2 regions of the Bacillus aquiflavi genome follow, and region 2 is predicted to be linked to the other one. Evidence: a T-box and tRNA genes for the amino acid it is inferred to sense, from the RefSeq annotation. Region 2 holds a T-box; the other holds one or more tRNA genes.

Region 1 (8,054 bases), 1.6 Mb from region 2:
ACGATGATCGAGCTATATGAAGCTTATGCAGACTATCGAGATATTATGAGCCTAACAGAAAATTTAATCGCCCACATAGCAAAAGAAGTTCTTGGAACAACAACTATTCAATATGGCGAATATGAAGTTAATCTTGAACCTGAGTGGACTAGACTTCATATGGTAGACGCTATAAAAAAAGAAACTGGAGTCGACTTTTGGAAAGAAACAAGTACCGAAGAGGCCCGTAAATTAGCCGAGGAACATCATGTTGAAATTAACGAAAATATGACTTACGGCCATATCGTCAATGAATTCTTTGAACAAAAGGTGGAAGAAAAGTTAATTCAGCCTACATTTATATACGGGCATCCTGTAGAAATATCACCATTAGCAAAGAAAAATGTGGAGGACCCACGTTTTACAGATCGTTTCGAATTATTTATTGTAGGTCGGGAGCATGCAAATGCATTTACTGAGTTAAATGATCCAATTGATCAACATGAAAGATTTAAAGCTCAGTTACAAGAGCGAGAACAAGGAAATGATGAAGCTCATATGATGGATGATGATTTTATAGAGGCGCTAGAATACGGAATGCCGCCAACAGGTGGATTAGGAATTGGAGTTGACCGTTTAGTGATGCTATTAACAAACTCACCTTCTATTAGAGATGTTTTATTATTTCCATTAATGCGACACCGTTAACACAAATGAAAGGCAAAGCATTTTTTAGAAAAATGCTTTGCTCTTTTGATAATGTAAACAATTTTGGAAAAAAAACTATTGTAATCTTAATTTAAAGGTGGTATATTAATTCCTATCGCCAAAAAAATCAAAAGTTAATTTTTAAAAAAGACATTGACTTTAAAAAAAAAACTTGGTAGACTGTAAAAGTCGCTTATGAGCGACTAACGCAAATTGCTCTTTGAAAACTAAACAAACAAACGTCAACAACAATTTAAACAATTTAAAGTGGAGGCAACTAACCATTTGTTAGAAGCTGACACTTGCCAACGTTAATTTTTTTATTATGAGCGAATCAACGCTCCAAGTTTATTGGAGAGTTTGATCCTGGCTCAGGACGAACGCTGGCGGCGTGCCTAATACATGCAAGTCGAGCGAACTGATCAAAAGCTTGCTTTTGAACGGTTAGCGGCGGACGGGTGAGTAACACGTGGGCAACCTGCCTGTAAGACAGGGATAACTTCGGGAAACCGGGGCTAATACCTGATACTCCTTCTCTTCGCATGGAGAGGAGTTAAAAGATGGCTTCGGCTATCACTTACAGATGGGCCCGCGGCGCATTAGCTAGTTGGTGAGGTAAAGGCTCACCAAGGCGACGATGCGTAGCCGACCTGAGAGGGTGATCGGCCACACTGGGACTGAGACACGGCCCAGACTCCTACGGGAGGCAGCAGTAGGGAATCTTCCGCAATGGACGCAAGTCTGACGGAGCAACGCCGCGTGAGCGAAGAAGGTCTTCGGATCGTAAAGCTCTGTTATTAGGGAAGAACAAGTACCGTTTGAATAAGGCGGTACCTTGACGGTACCTAACGAGAAAGCCACGGCTAACTACGTGCCAGCAGCCGCGGTAATACGTAGGTGGCAAGCGTTGTCCGGAATTATTGGGCGTAAAGCGCGCGCAGGCGGTCCTTTAAGTCTGATGTGAAAGCCCACGGCTCAACCGTGGAGGGTCATTGGAAACTGGGGGACTTGAGTACAGAAGAGGAGAGTGGAATTCCACGTGTAGCGGTGAAATGCGTAGAGATGTGGAGGAACACCAGTGGCGAAGGCGGCTCTCTGGTCTGTAACTGACGCTGAGGCGCGAAAGCGTGGGTAGCGAACAGGATTAGATACCCTGGTAGTCCACGCCGTAAACGATGAGTGCTAAGTGTTAGAGGGTTTCCGCCCTTTAGTGCTGCAGCAAACGCATTAAGCACTCCGCCTGGGGAGTACGGCCGCAAGGCTGAAACTCAAGGAATTGACGGGGGCCCGCACAAGCGGTGGAGCATGTGGTTTAATTCGAAGCAACGCGAAGAACCTTACCAGGTCTTGACATCCTCTGCCACTCCTAGAGATAGGACTTTCCCCTTCGGGGGACAGAGTGACAGGTGGTGCATGGTTGTCGTCAGCTCGTGTCGTGAGATGTTGGGTTAAGTCCCGCAACGAGCGCAACCCTTGATCTTAGTTGCCAGCCTTTAGTTGGGCACTCTAAGGTGACTGCCGGTGACAAACCGGAGGAAGGTGGGGATGACGTCAAATCATCATGCCCCTTATGACCTGGGCTACACACGTGCTACAATGGATGGTACAAAGGGCAGCGAAACCGCGAGGTCGAGCCAATCCCATAAAACCATTCTCAGTTCGGATTGCAGGCTGCAACTCGCCTGCATGAAGCCGGAATCGCTAGTAATCGCGGATCAGCATGCCGCGGTGAATACGTTCCCGGGCCTTGTACACACCGCCCGTCACACCACGAGAGTTTGTAACACCCGAAGTCGGTGAGGTAACCTTTTGGAGCCAGCCGCCGAAGGTGGGACAGATGATTGGGGTGAAGTCGTAACAAGGTAGCCGTATCGGAAGGTGCGGCTGGATCACCTCCTTTCTAAGGAATCATTAAAGGTTGATCGTTTGTTTGTTTAGTTTTGAGAGAGCAATCTCTCAAATATTGTTCTTTGAAAACTAGATAATAAATGAAGAAGGCAAAAGAAAGAAACCGAGTATCACCAAAGATATCTCTTAAAAAAAAAGGAAAAGAGAAGCAAGTAGTTCTAGGAAGCAAATGAACGACAACCGGAGCGTACTAAAAGTACGTGAGGATTGGAGTGAGCGTAGCTGGCAACGAAATACGTAGCTTATCTTTTACCGAAAAAAGACAATTTAGAAGCGAGTTATTCAAGGAAACAAGTGATCGAACACCGGAGCGTACAAAACGTACGTGAGGATGTGAGAGAGCGCAGTTGACGCGGAAAAACGAAGCTTATCAATTGTCGTAAGGTTAAGTTAGAAAGGGCGCACGGTGAATGCCTTGGCACTAGGAGCCGATGAAGGACGGTACTAACACCGATATGCTTCGGGGAGCTGTAAGTAAGCTTTGATCCGGAGATTTCCGAATGGGGAAACCCCCTATCCGTCATGGGATAGGATCATAACCTGAATCCATAGGGTTATGAAGGCAGACCCGGGGAACTGAAACATCTTAGTACCCGGAGGAAGAGAAAGCAAAAGCGATTCCCTAAGTAGCGGCGAGCGAAAAGGGAACAGCCCAAACCAGAGGCTTGCCTCTTGGGGTTGTAGGACACTCAACATGGAGTTACAAAGGAACGAGGTAGATGAAGCGGTCTGGAAAGGCTCGTCAGAGAAGGTAACAACCCTGTAGTTGAAACTTCGTTCCCTCCTGAGTGGATCCTGAGTACGGCGGGACACGTGAAATCCCGTCGGAATCTGGGAGGACCATCTCCCAAGGCTAAATACTCCCCCTAGTGACCGATAGTGAACCAGTACCGTGAGGGAAAGGTGAAAAGCACCCCGGGAGGGGAGTGAAAGAGAACCTGAAACCGTGTGCTTACAAGTAGTCAGAGCCCATTCATGGGTGATGGCGTGCCTTTTGTAGAATGAACCGGCGAGTTACGATTTCATGCAAGGTTAAGTTTAAAGACGGAGCCGCAGCGAAAGCGAGTCTGAATAGGGCGAAAGAGTATGAGGTCGTAGACCCGAAACCAGGTGATCTACCCATGTCCAGGGTGAAGTCCAGGTAACACTGGATGGAGGCCCGAACCCACGTACGTTGAAAAGTGCGGGGATGAGGTGTGGGTAGGGGTGAAATGCCAATCGAACTTGGAGATAGCTGGTTCTCTCCGAAATAGCTTTAGGGCTAGCCTCAAGTGTAAGAGTCTTGGAGGTAGAGCACTGTTTGGACTAGGGGCCCTCATCGGGTTACCGAATTCAGACAAACTCCGAATGCCAAAGACTTATCCTTGGGAGTCAGACTGCGAGTGATAAGATCCGTAGTCGAGAGGGAAACAGCCCAGACCACCAGCTAAGGTCCCAAAGTATACGTTAAGTGGAAAAGGATGTGGAGTTGCTTAGACAACCAGGATGTTGGCTTAGAAGCAGCCACCATTCAAAGAGTGCGTAATAGCTCACTGGTCGAGTGACTCTGCGCCGAAAATGTACCGGGGCTAAACGTATCACCGAAGCTGTGGATTGACACCGTAGGTGTCAGTGGTAGGAGAGCGTTCTAAGTGCGTTGAAGCTAGATCGTGAGGACTGGTGGAGCGCTTAGAAGTGAGAATGCCGGTATGAGTAGCGAAAGAAGGGTGAGAATCCCTTCCACCGAATGCCTAAGGTTTCCTGAGGAAGGCTCGTCCGCTCAGGGTTAGTCGGGACCTAAGCCGAGGCCGAAAGGCGTAGGCGATGGACAACAGGTTGATATTCCTGTACCACCTTATCGCCGTTTGAGCAATGGGGGGACGCAGGAGGATAGGGTAAGCGTACAATTGGATGTACGTCTAAGCAGTTAGGCTGGTAATGAGGCAAATCCCATTACCGTAAGGCTGAGCTGTGACAGCGAGGAAAATTATTTTCCGGAGTTCCTGATTCCACACTGCCAAGAAAATCCTCTAGCGAGGAATAAGGTGCCCGTACCGCAAACCGACACAGGTAGGCGAGGAGAGAATCCTAAGGTGATCGAGAGAACTCTCGTTAAGGAACTCGGCAAAATGACCCCGTAACTTCGGGAGAAGGGGTGCTCTGATAGGGTGCAAGCCCGAGAGAGCCGCAGTGAATAGGCCCAGGCGACTGTTTAGCAAAAACACAGGTCTCTGCGAAGCCGCAAGGCGAAGTATAGGGGCTGACGCCTGCCCGGTGCTGGAAGGTTAAGGGGAGCGCTTAAGCAATCGCTGAAGGTGTGAACCGAAGCCCCAGTAAACGGCGGCCGTAACTATAACGGTCCTAAGGTAGCGAAATTCCTTGTCGGGTAAGTTCCGACCCGCACGAAAGGCGCAACGATCTGGGCACTGTCTCAACGAGAGACTCGGTGAAATTATAGTACCTGTGAAGATGCAGGTTACCCGCGACAGGACGGAAAGACCCCGTGGAGCTTTACTGTAGCCTGATATTGAATTTTGGTGCAGCTTGTACAGAATAGGTAGGAGCCGTGGAAACGTGAGCGCTAGCTTACGTGGAGGCGTCGGTGGGATACTACCCTTGTTGTACTGAAATTCTAACCTGCGCCCCTTATCGGGGTGGGAGACAGTGTCAGGCAGGCAGTTTGACTGGGGCGGTCGCCTCCTAAAAGGTAACGGAGGCGCCCAAAGGTTCCCTCAGAATGGTTGGAAATCATTCGCAGAGTGTAAAGGCACAAGGGAGCTTGACTGCGAGACTTACAAGTCGAGCAGGGACGAAAGTCGGGCTTAGTGATCCGGTGGTTCCGCATGGAAGGGCCATCGCTCAACGGATAAAAGCTACCCCGGGGGGGATAACAGGCTTATCTCCCCCAAGAGTCCACATCGACGGGGAGGTTTGGCACCTCGATGTCGGCTCATCGCATCCTGGGGCTGTAGTCGGTCCCAAGGGTTGGGCTGTTCGCCCATTAAAGCGGTACGCGAGCTGGGTTCAGAACGTCGTGAGACAGTTCGGTCCCTATCCGTCGTGGGCGTAGGAAATTTGAGAGGAGCTGTCCTTAGTACGAGAGGACCGGGATGGACGCACCGCTGGTGTACCAGTTGTCTTGCCAAAGGCATAGCTGGGTAGCTACGTGCGGAAGGGATAAGTGCTGAAAGCATCTAAGCATGAAGCCCCCCTCAAGATGAGATTTCCCATTTGAGCTCCCTGAAAGATGATCAGGTTGATAGGTCTGAGGTGGAAGCGTGGCGACACGTGAAGCTGACAGATACTAATCGAGCGAGCACTTAACCAAATAAACATGATACTTTCTTTCTTACTTCTTCACATTATCTAGTTTTGAGAGAACAAATTGTCTGGTGACGATGGCGAGAAGGTCACACCCGTTCCCATTCCGAACACGGAAGTTAAGCTTCTCAGCGCCAATGGTAGTAGAGGGCATCCCTCTGCGAGAGTAGGACGTTGCCGGGCTAAGTACGGAGGATTAGCTCAGCTGGGAGAGCACTTGCCTTACAAGCAAGGGGTCGGCGGTTCGATCCCGTCATCCTCCATTAGCTATGCCGGCCTAGCTCAATTGGTAGAGCAACTGACTTGTAATCAGTAGGTTGGGGGTTCAAGTCCTCTGGCCGGCATTATTCAAAAATTAGTTTAAGTAATGAGCCATTAGCTCAGTCGGTAGAGCATCTGACTTTTAATCAGAGGGTCACAGGTTCGAATCCTGTATGGCTCACCAGCTATTATGCGGGTGTGGCGGAATTGGCAGACGCACCAGACTTAGGATCTGGCGCCGTGAGGCGTGGGGGTTCAAGTCCCTTCACCCGCACCATTTGCGGAAGTAGTTCAGTGGTAGAACACCACCTTGCCAAGGTGGGGGTCGCGGGTTCGAATCCCGTCTTCCGCTCTTGATATTTGCCGGGGTGGCGGAACAGGCAGACGCACAGGACTTAAAATCCTGCGGTAGGTGACTACCGTACCGGTTCGATTCCGGTTCTCGGCACCATAAAAAAAAGCGCCCGTAGCTCAATTGGATAGAGCGTCTGACTACGGATCAGAAGGTTATGGGTTCGACTCCTTTCGGGCGCGCCAATATCCCATTCTATACGGGAAGTAGCTCAGCTTGGTAGAGCACATGGTTTGGGACCATGGGGTCGCAGGTTCGAATCCTGTCTTCCCGATCATAAATTTTTAATGGGGCCTTAGCTCAGCTGGGAGAGCGCCTGCCTTGCACGCAGGAGGTCAGCGGTTCGATCCCGCTAGGCTCCACCAAATAAAGTATTGACACAGTATAATATATTTGATATACTATAGAAGTCGCTTATGAGTGACTGATACAAATTGCTCTTTGAAAACTAAACAAACAAACGTCAACAACAATTTAAAGTGGAGGCAACTAACCATTTGTTAGAAGCTGACACTTGCCAACGTTAATTTTTTTATTATGAGCGAATCAACGCTCCAAGTTTATTGGAGAGTTTGATCCTGGCTCAGGACGAACGCTGGCGGCGTGCCTAATACATGCAAGTCGAGCGAACTGATCAAAAGCTTGCTTTTGAACGGTTAGCGGCGGACGGGTGAGTAACACGTGGGCAACCTGCCTGTAAGACAGGGATAACTTCGGGAAACCGGGGCTAATACCTGATAACCCTTCTCTTCGCATGGAGAGGAGTTAAAAGATGGCTTCGGCTATCACTTACAGATGGGCCCGCGGCGCATTAGCTAGTTGGTGAGGCAAAGGCTCACCAAGGCGACGATGCGTAGCCGACCTGAGAGGGTGATCGGCCACACTGGGACTGAGACACGGCCCAGACTCCTACGGGAGGCAGCAGTAGGGAATCTTCCGCAATGGACGCAAGTCTGACGGAGCAACGCCGCGTGAGCGAAGAAGGTCTTCGGATCGTAAAGCTCTGTTATTAGGGAAGAACAAGTACCGTTTGAATAAGGCGGTACCTTGACGGTACCTAACGAGAAAGCCACGGCTAACTACGTGCCAGCAGCCGCGGTAATACGTAGGTGGCAAGCGTTGTCCGGAATTATTGGGCGTAAAGCGCGCGCAGGCGGTCCTTTAAGTCTGATGTGAAAGCCCACGGCTCAACCGTGGAGGGTCATTGGAAACTGGGGGACTTGAGTACAGAAGAGGAGAGTGGAATTCCACGTGTAGCGGTGAAATGCGTAGAGATGTGGAGGAACACCAGTGGCGAAGGCGGCTCTCTGGTCTGTAACTGACGCTGAGGCGCGAAAGCGTGGGTAGCGAACAGGATTAGATACCCTGGTAGTCCACGCCGTAAACGATGAGTGCTAAGTGTTAGAGGGTTTCCGCCCTTTAGTGCTGCAGCAAACGCATTAAGCACTTCCCCTGGGGAGTACGGCCGCAAGGCTGAAACTCAAAGGAATTGACGGGGGCCCGCACAAGCGGTGGAGCATGTGGTTTAATTCGAAGCAACGCGAAG
Region 2 (8,054 bases):
AAATAAAAGAAGCAGTTAACACTAGTGTATTGCTATAAGGTGCTCTGCCAGCAAACAGTATTTACAACGTTAAGAATATTTCAATATAAAAATCCCAATCTCCTAGTAATATAAGTTAGAGATGGGTTTTTTATTTATTCAACAAACTTTAGCTACATACAGAATTTTTTTTCACCGTATTTATCGTATTTTTTGATACAAAATGTCTGAATTATAACCTCGAAAAAATATATTCAATAGTTTTCAATATATAGATTTTTTTTTCTTTTGAATTAGAACTACTTTCTATGTAGAGCAACTCTAACGGCTTTAGAGTAGAGCCAAAGTGAAGTGTTGCTTGCAATTGACTGTAATGCTCGATTCTAAGTATTCGTATTATATAGAAAAATTGTACTTGCGTAGGGGAGCCGTATGTTATTATTGGTTGCCTCTGAAAACGACAGCTTCATCCTTTAAGACCAATCCTACCTACTGATACTCCATGTCAAGTCCTTAATAAATATAACTAATTATCTTGATATACTTGTGTACGATGATAAAAAGTGCATTCCATCAATCTTTTTGATGGAGGTACTTTAGATATGCTCCCATCCTGGAATAACTAAATTTAATCAACCCCTGTATTTCTTAAATAATCATCTTCTTTCTATATAAGTTGAATAAAAGGTTCGACCAATCGAAAAACGGGTATAGAATTATAAAATACCACGAAAGGGCTGGTGAACCGTGAACGTTCAAAGTCAGATCGAGGTACTACGGGAAGCGATGAAGAACGCAAAGAATCCCCGTCTTTATGAACGTTATCAAGCTGTTTATCTGAATTTAATTGGCTATGAAAGACAAGAAATTGCTGAAATTATTAATCGACGTCGGCAAACTGTCGGTATATATATCAAGTCATACAAGGGAAATTCACTTGAAGGACTTGAACTGGGGCATTCTCCTGGTAGACCTTGTAAATTATCAAAAGAACAGGAAAATGCTCTAGTTGAAGTTATATCAACGAAAGTTCCCGCAGATGTCGGTTTTACAGCAAGGTACAACTGGACTTTGGCACTTGCTTCCGAATATGTGAAACACGAATGGGACATTGACTACAGTCTACGTGGGATGTCCAATGTTTTACATGCGCTTGGTTTAAGCTACACTCGCCCAACTTATACATTAGAAACAGCAGATTCTGAAAAACAGAAAAAATTTGTTGAAGGGACCTTCCCCTCTCTAAAAAAAAGCTTTTAAACGAAGAAATAGACCATATCCTTTTTGAAGATGAATCCATGATCCGTGACTATCAGGCTATTCAGTGTACATGGTTTATCAAAGGAAAGCAGCGAAACATCCCGACGTACGGACAACACAGGGGTATGAAACTAATCGGCACATTGAATTATGAAACAGGTGAAGTAGTCTGTACAGAGGAAGAAAAATATGACGCCGTTGCTTTTCTTGAATTTTTAAAGAAAATCTTGAAGCATTATCCTTTAGGCAAGATCGTTATGATTTTAGATAATGCCCGTATTCATCATGCCAAGCTTCTCCGTCCCTTCCTGAAGGAAAATAAAGATCGGCTTGAACTCGTATTCCTACCTCCATACAGCCCCAAACTCAATCTGATTGAAGGATTATGGAAATGGCTAAAAGAATCCGTGATTAATAATGTCTACTTCCCAAACGTTCAGAAAATAGCACTGAAAGTCAGAGTGTTTATCAATGATATTAATCAACATCCGCAAGCAATCATTGATCGGCTTTGTGTACGGCTGTGAGTTAGAATCATAAATTCAACTTATATAGATACTACGATCTTTTATTTTTTGTACAATTTTCTTTTTAAAATTCTCAAATAGGACACTTTCTGATTGTTGATGTCCGTATTTTCTAACATTTACTGCTTCTTCTTTCACTTCATTATCCCCTAGCACCAGCATATATGGGATCTTTTGCATCTGTGCTTCTCTAATTTTGTACCCTAGTTTTTCATTACTTTCGTCAATTTTCACTCTTACCCCTAATTGTTTCAGTTCCGATTGAATCTTTAAAGAGTAATCCAAGTGAACTTGTGAGACAGGGATAATTTGTACTTGTGTCGGTGCAAGCCAAACAGGAAAAGCTCCTGCAAAATGTTCGATTAAAATACCAAAGAAACGATCAATTGATCCAAAAATAGCACGATGGATAACAACTGGTCGAACCTTTTCGTTATTTTCATTGATATAAGTCAAATCAAATTTTTCGGGCTTTTGAAAATCAAGTTGTATTGTTGCACATTGATGACTCCGTTTTAATGCATCTTTTATATGAAAATCAATTTTTGGCCCATAAAACGCTCCATCGCCCTCATTTAACTGATAGTTAATTCCTAAATCATCAAGTACATTTTTTAACGCTCCTTCAGAAAGCTCCCAAAGATTATCATCACCTAATGAATCTTCTGGACGAGTTGAAAGCTCCACTGAGTAATCGAAACCAAAAGTGCTATACAATTGATCAATTAGGTGAAAGACCTGCTTAATTTCACTCTCAATTTGATCCTTACGAACAAAGATGTGAGCATCATCTTGGCAAAATGTACGAACCCGAAGCAGTCCATTTAATGCACCACTGTATTCATGACGATGAACTTGCCCGAACTCTGCAATACGAATAGGTAAATCTCGATAGGAGTAATGGTTGTTTTTAAAAATTAACATGTGTCCAGGACAATTCATTGGTTTCATAGCAAATTTTGTATGCTCCACTTCGGAAAAGTACATATGTTCATGATAATGGTCCCAATGACCTGATTTCTCCCATAATCTTTGATTCATCATAAATGGAGTACGAACCTCATCATAATAGGCATCACTTTGAAGCTGACGAGAAAAGTTTTCTAACTCGTTTCTTATAATTTGTCCCTTCGGTAAATAAAACGGCATTCCTGGTGCTTCTTCGGAAAACATAAATAACTCTAATTGTTTCCCTAACTTACGGTGATCTCTTTTTGCTGCTTCTTCTAAGAAATTTATGTGCTCAATTAAATCTTTTTTCTTTTTAAAAGCCACTCCATAAACTCGTTGAAGAACTTCGTTTTGACTATCACCTCGCCAATAAGCTCCTGATACACGATTTAATTTGAATGCTTTTATTAAGCCAGTAGATGGAAGGTGAGGACCACGGCAAAGATCAATAAACTCACCTTGTTGATATAGACTTATTTTTTCACTTTTAGGAATGTCTTTTAATATTTCTAACTTGAATGGTTCAGCTTTTTCTTCAAATAACTTTTCAGCTTCTTCATAAGAAACTTCAAATCGTTTGATTTCTAGATTTTCGTTTATAATGTTTTCCATTTCTTTTTCAATAGCAAGTAAGCCCTCGGAAGTTAAACTATGTTCTAGTTTCAAATCATAGTAAAACCCATCTTCAATGACTGGTCCTATACCCAATTTCGCATTACCGTAAAGTCTTTTCACCGCCTGTGCCAATACATGCGCTGATGAATGCCTTAACACTTGCAATCCTTCTTCTGAATCTAGAGTTAAAATAGAGAGTTTCGCATTTTTTTCTAGCTTATAGTTTAAATCAACCAGTTGTTCATCTGCTTTCCCTACAACTGCATTCTTTCTTAGACTTGAACTAATGGACTCTGCTACACTTTCCACTGTAATGCCTTTCGGGAATTCTTTTATTTTCCCATCTAGAAATTGAATTTTAATTAATTGTTCACTCATAACTATAAACACTCCTTTAAAGTAATAAAAAAAAAACACACTCATCCCTTAACAAGGGACGAGTGCGTTATAACCCGTGGTTCCACCCAATTTCCCATAAGCTAAAAAATAACTTATGGCTCTGGTGCCGTAACGTAGCATAGACGATATTGGATACTTTTGTTCACCAATACAGCTTCAAGGTGGTAAATTATTTCCTAAGTTAGGAAGATCACAGCTTATCCTTCCCTCTCTGAAAACCGTAAAAATAATTCATGTCCTTTTCATCGCTTTAATCTTATATTTTATGATTAAAACAAAAAACGCACTCATCCCTCAATAAGGGACGAGTGCGTTATACTCGTGGTTCCACCCAATTTCCCATAAGCTAAAAAGATAGCTTACAGCTCTGGTGCTGTAACGTAGCATAAACGGTATTGGATAATTAATTCCCCAATACAGCTCAAAGGCGGTAAGATACTTCCCTGCGTTAGGAAGATTTCAGCTTTCCTTCCCTCTCTGGAAACCGTAAAAAGTAACTCATGTCCTTATCAGTGCTATTTAAATTCAAATAATTCATTTAATTATTTTACATACTACAATAAATTTCTATAAATAGCAACACTTATTTTGGGCTTCTTACAATTTTGTTCATTAAACAGGGGCCCTATAAGACAAGGAATAACTCTATTCAGTGCTGAATGAAACACCATCTAAAAACATTTGGGTACGGTGGGTTGACAGTTTCGTTCATATCAATGGAATAAGGAATGATTATTTGTTCTCTTCCGATAGCTTTCTATATAATGAAGCTCTAGACACATTTGTAATTTCACAAATTTGATTTACAGTCATACCTCCTTCTTTATATAGCTTCACTGCATAATTCATTCCTGCGTGATTTTTATGATATTTCTTTATTCGGCCTTTAAACTTTCCTTCTTTCTTTGCTAGCTCAATCCCTTCACGTTGACGCATACGAATAAGATCTCGCTCTAATTGGTTAACACCAGCCATTACCGTAATTAAGAATTGACTGTATGGATTATCTTCTGATAAATCTAGCCATGTATCCTTGAGTGATTTTAAGCTTGCCTTTTTACTTCGTATTAAATCAATCAATTCAAACAAATCCTGCGTACTTCGAGTGATCCGAGTTAAGTCTGTAACATAAATGATATCACCTTCTTGTAAATTACCTAACATTTTTTGAAGTTGTTCACGATCTTTTGTAGTACCAGAAACTTTTTCTTCAAAAATAAGATCCATGCCGATTTCGTTCAGTTGTTGAAATTGCCTTGAAGGATTCTGGCTAGTCGAACTGACACGTATATAACCAATTTTCCGCAAAATATCACCTCGTTTTTGAGACAAGTCTTATGAGACGCTCTTAACTATGATTTTATCAGTCTCCTACACTTGTATCAATAGAGTACACTCTATTGATATATAATTGAATTAATTAACTGAATAATTACAGAAATGAGATGATACTTTATGAAAATTGCGAGAGGTAGAGAATTGCTTACACCGGAACAGCGACAGGCTCTTATGCAAATTCCTGAAGATGAGTGGGTGCTAGGAACCTACTACACTTTTTCCAAACGAGATTTAGAAATTATAAATAAGAGAAGGAGAGAAGAAAACCGTTTAGGGTTCGCTGTTCAATTAGCTGTTCTTCGGTATCCTGGTTGGCCATACACTCATATCAAAAACATCCCGGGTTCAGTCATACATTATATATCGAAACAAATCGGTGCCACTCCATCTTCGCTTAGTCTTTATCCTCAAAGAGAAAATACACTTTGGGATCATTTGAAAGAAATTCGTAGTGAATACGACTTTCTAACTTTTACTCTAAAAGAATATCGAATGACATTTAAGCACCTTCATCAATTGGCTTTGGAAAATGGTGATGCTATTCATCTATTACATGAATGCATAGATTTTCTAAGAAAAAACAAAATCATATTACCTGCTTTCACTACACTTGAAAGAATGGTGTGGGAGGCAAGGGCAATGGCTGAAAGGAAGCTATTTAATACGGTTAGTCAATCTCTAACAAATGAGCAAAAAGAAAAGCTTGAAGAGATCATTACTTCGCAGCATTCATCCGAATCCAATAAAACTATATTGGGTTGGTTAAAGGAACCACCGGGTCATCCATCACCCGAAACATTTCTAAAAGTAATAGAACGACTAGAATACATACGAGGAATGGAATTAGAAACAGTAAAAATTAGTCATTTGCATCGCAAACGCCTGTTACAGCTATCTCGCTTAGGTTCAAGATATGAGCCTTATGCATTCCGTGACTTTCAAGAAAATAAACGTTACTCGATATTAACCGTCTATTTATTACATCTTACTCAGGAGTTAACGGATAAAGCTTTTGAAATTCATGACAGACAAATACTCAGTCTGTTATCAAAAGGCCGTAAGGCTCAAGAGGAAATTCAGAAACAAAACGGTAAAAAGCTGAATGAGAAAGTTATACACTTTACGAACATCGGACAAGCTTTAATCAAAGCAAAAGTGGAAAAATTAGACGTTTTTGAGGTTTTAGAATCCGTTATTGAATGGAATTCTTTTGTTTCTTCGGTGGAAGAAGCTCAGGAGCTTGCACGTCCTGCTGACTATGATTATTTAGACTTACTACAAAAACGATTTTATTCACTTAGAAAATATACGCCGACGCTATTAAGGGTATGGGAATTTCATTCTACAAAGGCAAATGAACCACTTTTGCAAGCTGTAGAGATTATCCGAGGAATGAATGAATCTGGGAAGCGAAAAGTGCCCGATGAATCACCTGTAGACTTTATCTCAAAACGTTGGAAAAAACACTTATATGAGGATGACGGTACAATTAATCGTCATTATTATGAAATGGCCGTCTTAACAGAACTAAGGGAACATGTTCGGGCTGGTGATGTTTCCATTGCGGGCAGTAGAGAATATAGAGATTTTGAGGAATATTTGTTTTCAGAGGATACATGGAATCAAACGAAGGGAGATACGAGGTTATCAGTTAGTTTATCATTCGAAGACTATATGATAGAGAGAACCAGCAGCCTTAATGAAAGATTAAAGTGGTTATCTGCCAATTTCAACAAGTTAGATGGAGTTTCTCTTGAAAAAGGAAAGCTATCAATTTCACGATTAGAAAAAGATGTTCCAGAAGAAGCAAAGAAATTTAGTGCAAGCCTTTATCAGATGTTGCCAAGAATAAAATTAACCGATCTACTTATGGATGTTGCTCATATAACCGGATTTCATGAGCAATTTACTCATGCTTCTAATAATCGAAAACCAGATAAAGAAGAAACAATCATTATCATGGCTGCCCTTTTAGGAATGGGGATGAATATTGGATTGAGTAAAATGGCTGAAGCCACACACGGACTTACATATAAGCAACTAGCCAATGTGTCTCAATGGCGCATGTATGAAGACGCAATGAATAAAGCCCAAGCAGTATTAGTGGATTTTCATCACAAATTACAATTATCTTCTTATTGGGGAGATGGCACAACATCTTCGTCGGATGGAATGAGAATGCAGTTAGGGGTTTCTTCGCTACATGCAGATGCAAATCCACATTACGGAACTGGAAAAGGAGCCACCATCTATCGATTTACAAGTGATCAATTTTCTTCTTACTACACAAAGATTATTCATACTAATTCACGAGATGCGATTCATGTTTTGGATGGTTTGTTGCATCATGAGACGGATCTCAACATAGAAGAGCATTATACAGACACTGCTGGTTACACAGACCAAATTTTCGGATTGACCCATTTATTAGGATTTAAATTTGCTCCAAGGATAAGAGATCTTTCGGACTCAAAATTATTTACAATAGATAAAGCAAGTGAGTATTCAAAACTAGAAGCCATTTTACGTGGACAAATAAATACAAAGATCATTAAAGAAAATTATGAGGATGTTTTGCGATTAGCTCATTCAATAAGAGAAGGAACAGTCTCAGCATCCCTTATTATGGGTAAACTGGGTTCTTATTCAAGAAAAAACAGCTTAGCTACAGCCTTACGTGAGATGGGCCGAATAGAAAAAACGATCTTTATTTTAAATTACATTTCGGATGAATCATTAAGAAGAAAAATACAAAAAGGATTGAATAAAGGAGAAGCCATGAATGGACTGGCAAGAGCTATTTTCTTTGGAAAACAAGGAGAGCTTAGGGAACGAACCATACAGCATCAAATGCAAAGGGCCAGTGCTTTAAACATAATTATCAATGCCATCAGTATCTGGAATACCCTACATCTAACAAAAGCAGTTGAATATCAAAAACGGACAGGTCGTTTTAATGAAGAATTATTGCACCATATGTCACCA

The links. A T-box is a leader RNA that pairs with one kind of tRNA and senses whether it is charged. The one in region 2 lies ahead of thrS (threonine--tRNA ligase), so its partner is inferred to be a tRNA-Thr.
Region 1: it encodes a tRNA-Thr, which carries the amino acid that the T-box ahead of thrS (threonine--tRNA ligase) is inferred to sense. The anticodon was not compared.

The regions. Positions count from the first base shown of each region.
Region 1 covers NZ_CP082780.1:3,545,497-3,553,550, forward strand. Annotated here, with positions in the region: gene lysS (lysine--tRNA ligase) at 1-687, shown strand, start outside; rRNA gene K6959_RS17185 (16S ribosomal RNA) at 1,036-2,587, shown strand; rRNA gene K6959_RS17190 (23S ribosomal RNA) at 2,979-5,902, shown strand; rRNA gene rrf (5S ribosomal RNA) at 5,963-6,078, shown strand; tRNA gene K6959_RS17200 (tRNA-Val) at 6,086-6,158, shown strand; tRNA gene K6959_RS17205 (tRNA-Thr) at 6,167-6,239, shown strand; tRNA gene K6959_RS17210 (tRNA-Lys) at 6,265-6,340, shown strand; tRNA gene K6959_RS17215 (tRNA-Leu) at 6,349-6,433, shown strand; tRNA gene K6959_RS17220 (tRNA-Gly) at 6,437-6,508, shown strand; tRNA gene K6959_RS17225 (tRNA-Leu) at 6,519-6,607, shown strand; tRNA gene K6959_RS17230 (tRNA-Arg) at 6,617-6,693, shown strand; tRNA gene K6959_RS17235 (tRNA-Pro) at 6,709-6,782, shown strand; tRNA gene K6959_RS17240 (tRNA-Ala) at 6,798-6,873, shown strand; rRNA gene K6959_RS17245 (16S ribosomal RNA) at 7,069-8,054, shown strand, end outside.
Region 2 covers NZ_CP082780.1:1,966,714-1,974,767, forward strand. Annotated here, with positions in the region: partial or broken gene K6959_RS19120 (multinuclear nonheme iron-dependent oxidase) at 1-38, shown strand, start outside; one part of gene K6959_RS09435 (IS630 family transposase) at 766-1,224, shown strand; one part of gene K6959_RS09435 (IS630 family transposase) at 1,227-1,766, shown strand; gene thrS (threonine--tRNA ligase) at 1,782-3,710, opposite strand; T-box leader at 3,762-3,986, opposite strand; T-box leader at 4,029-4,253, opposite strand; gene K6959_RS09445 (recombinase family protein) at 4,464-5,039, opposite strand; gene K6959_RS09450 (Tn3 family transposase) at 5,187-8,054, shown strand, end outside.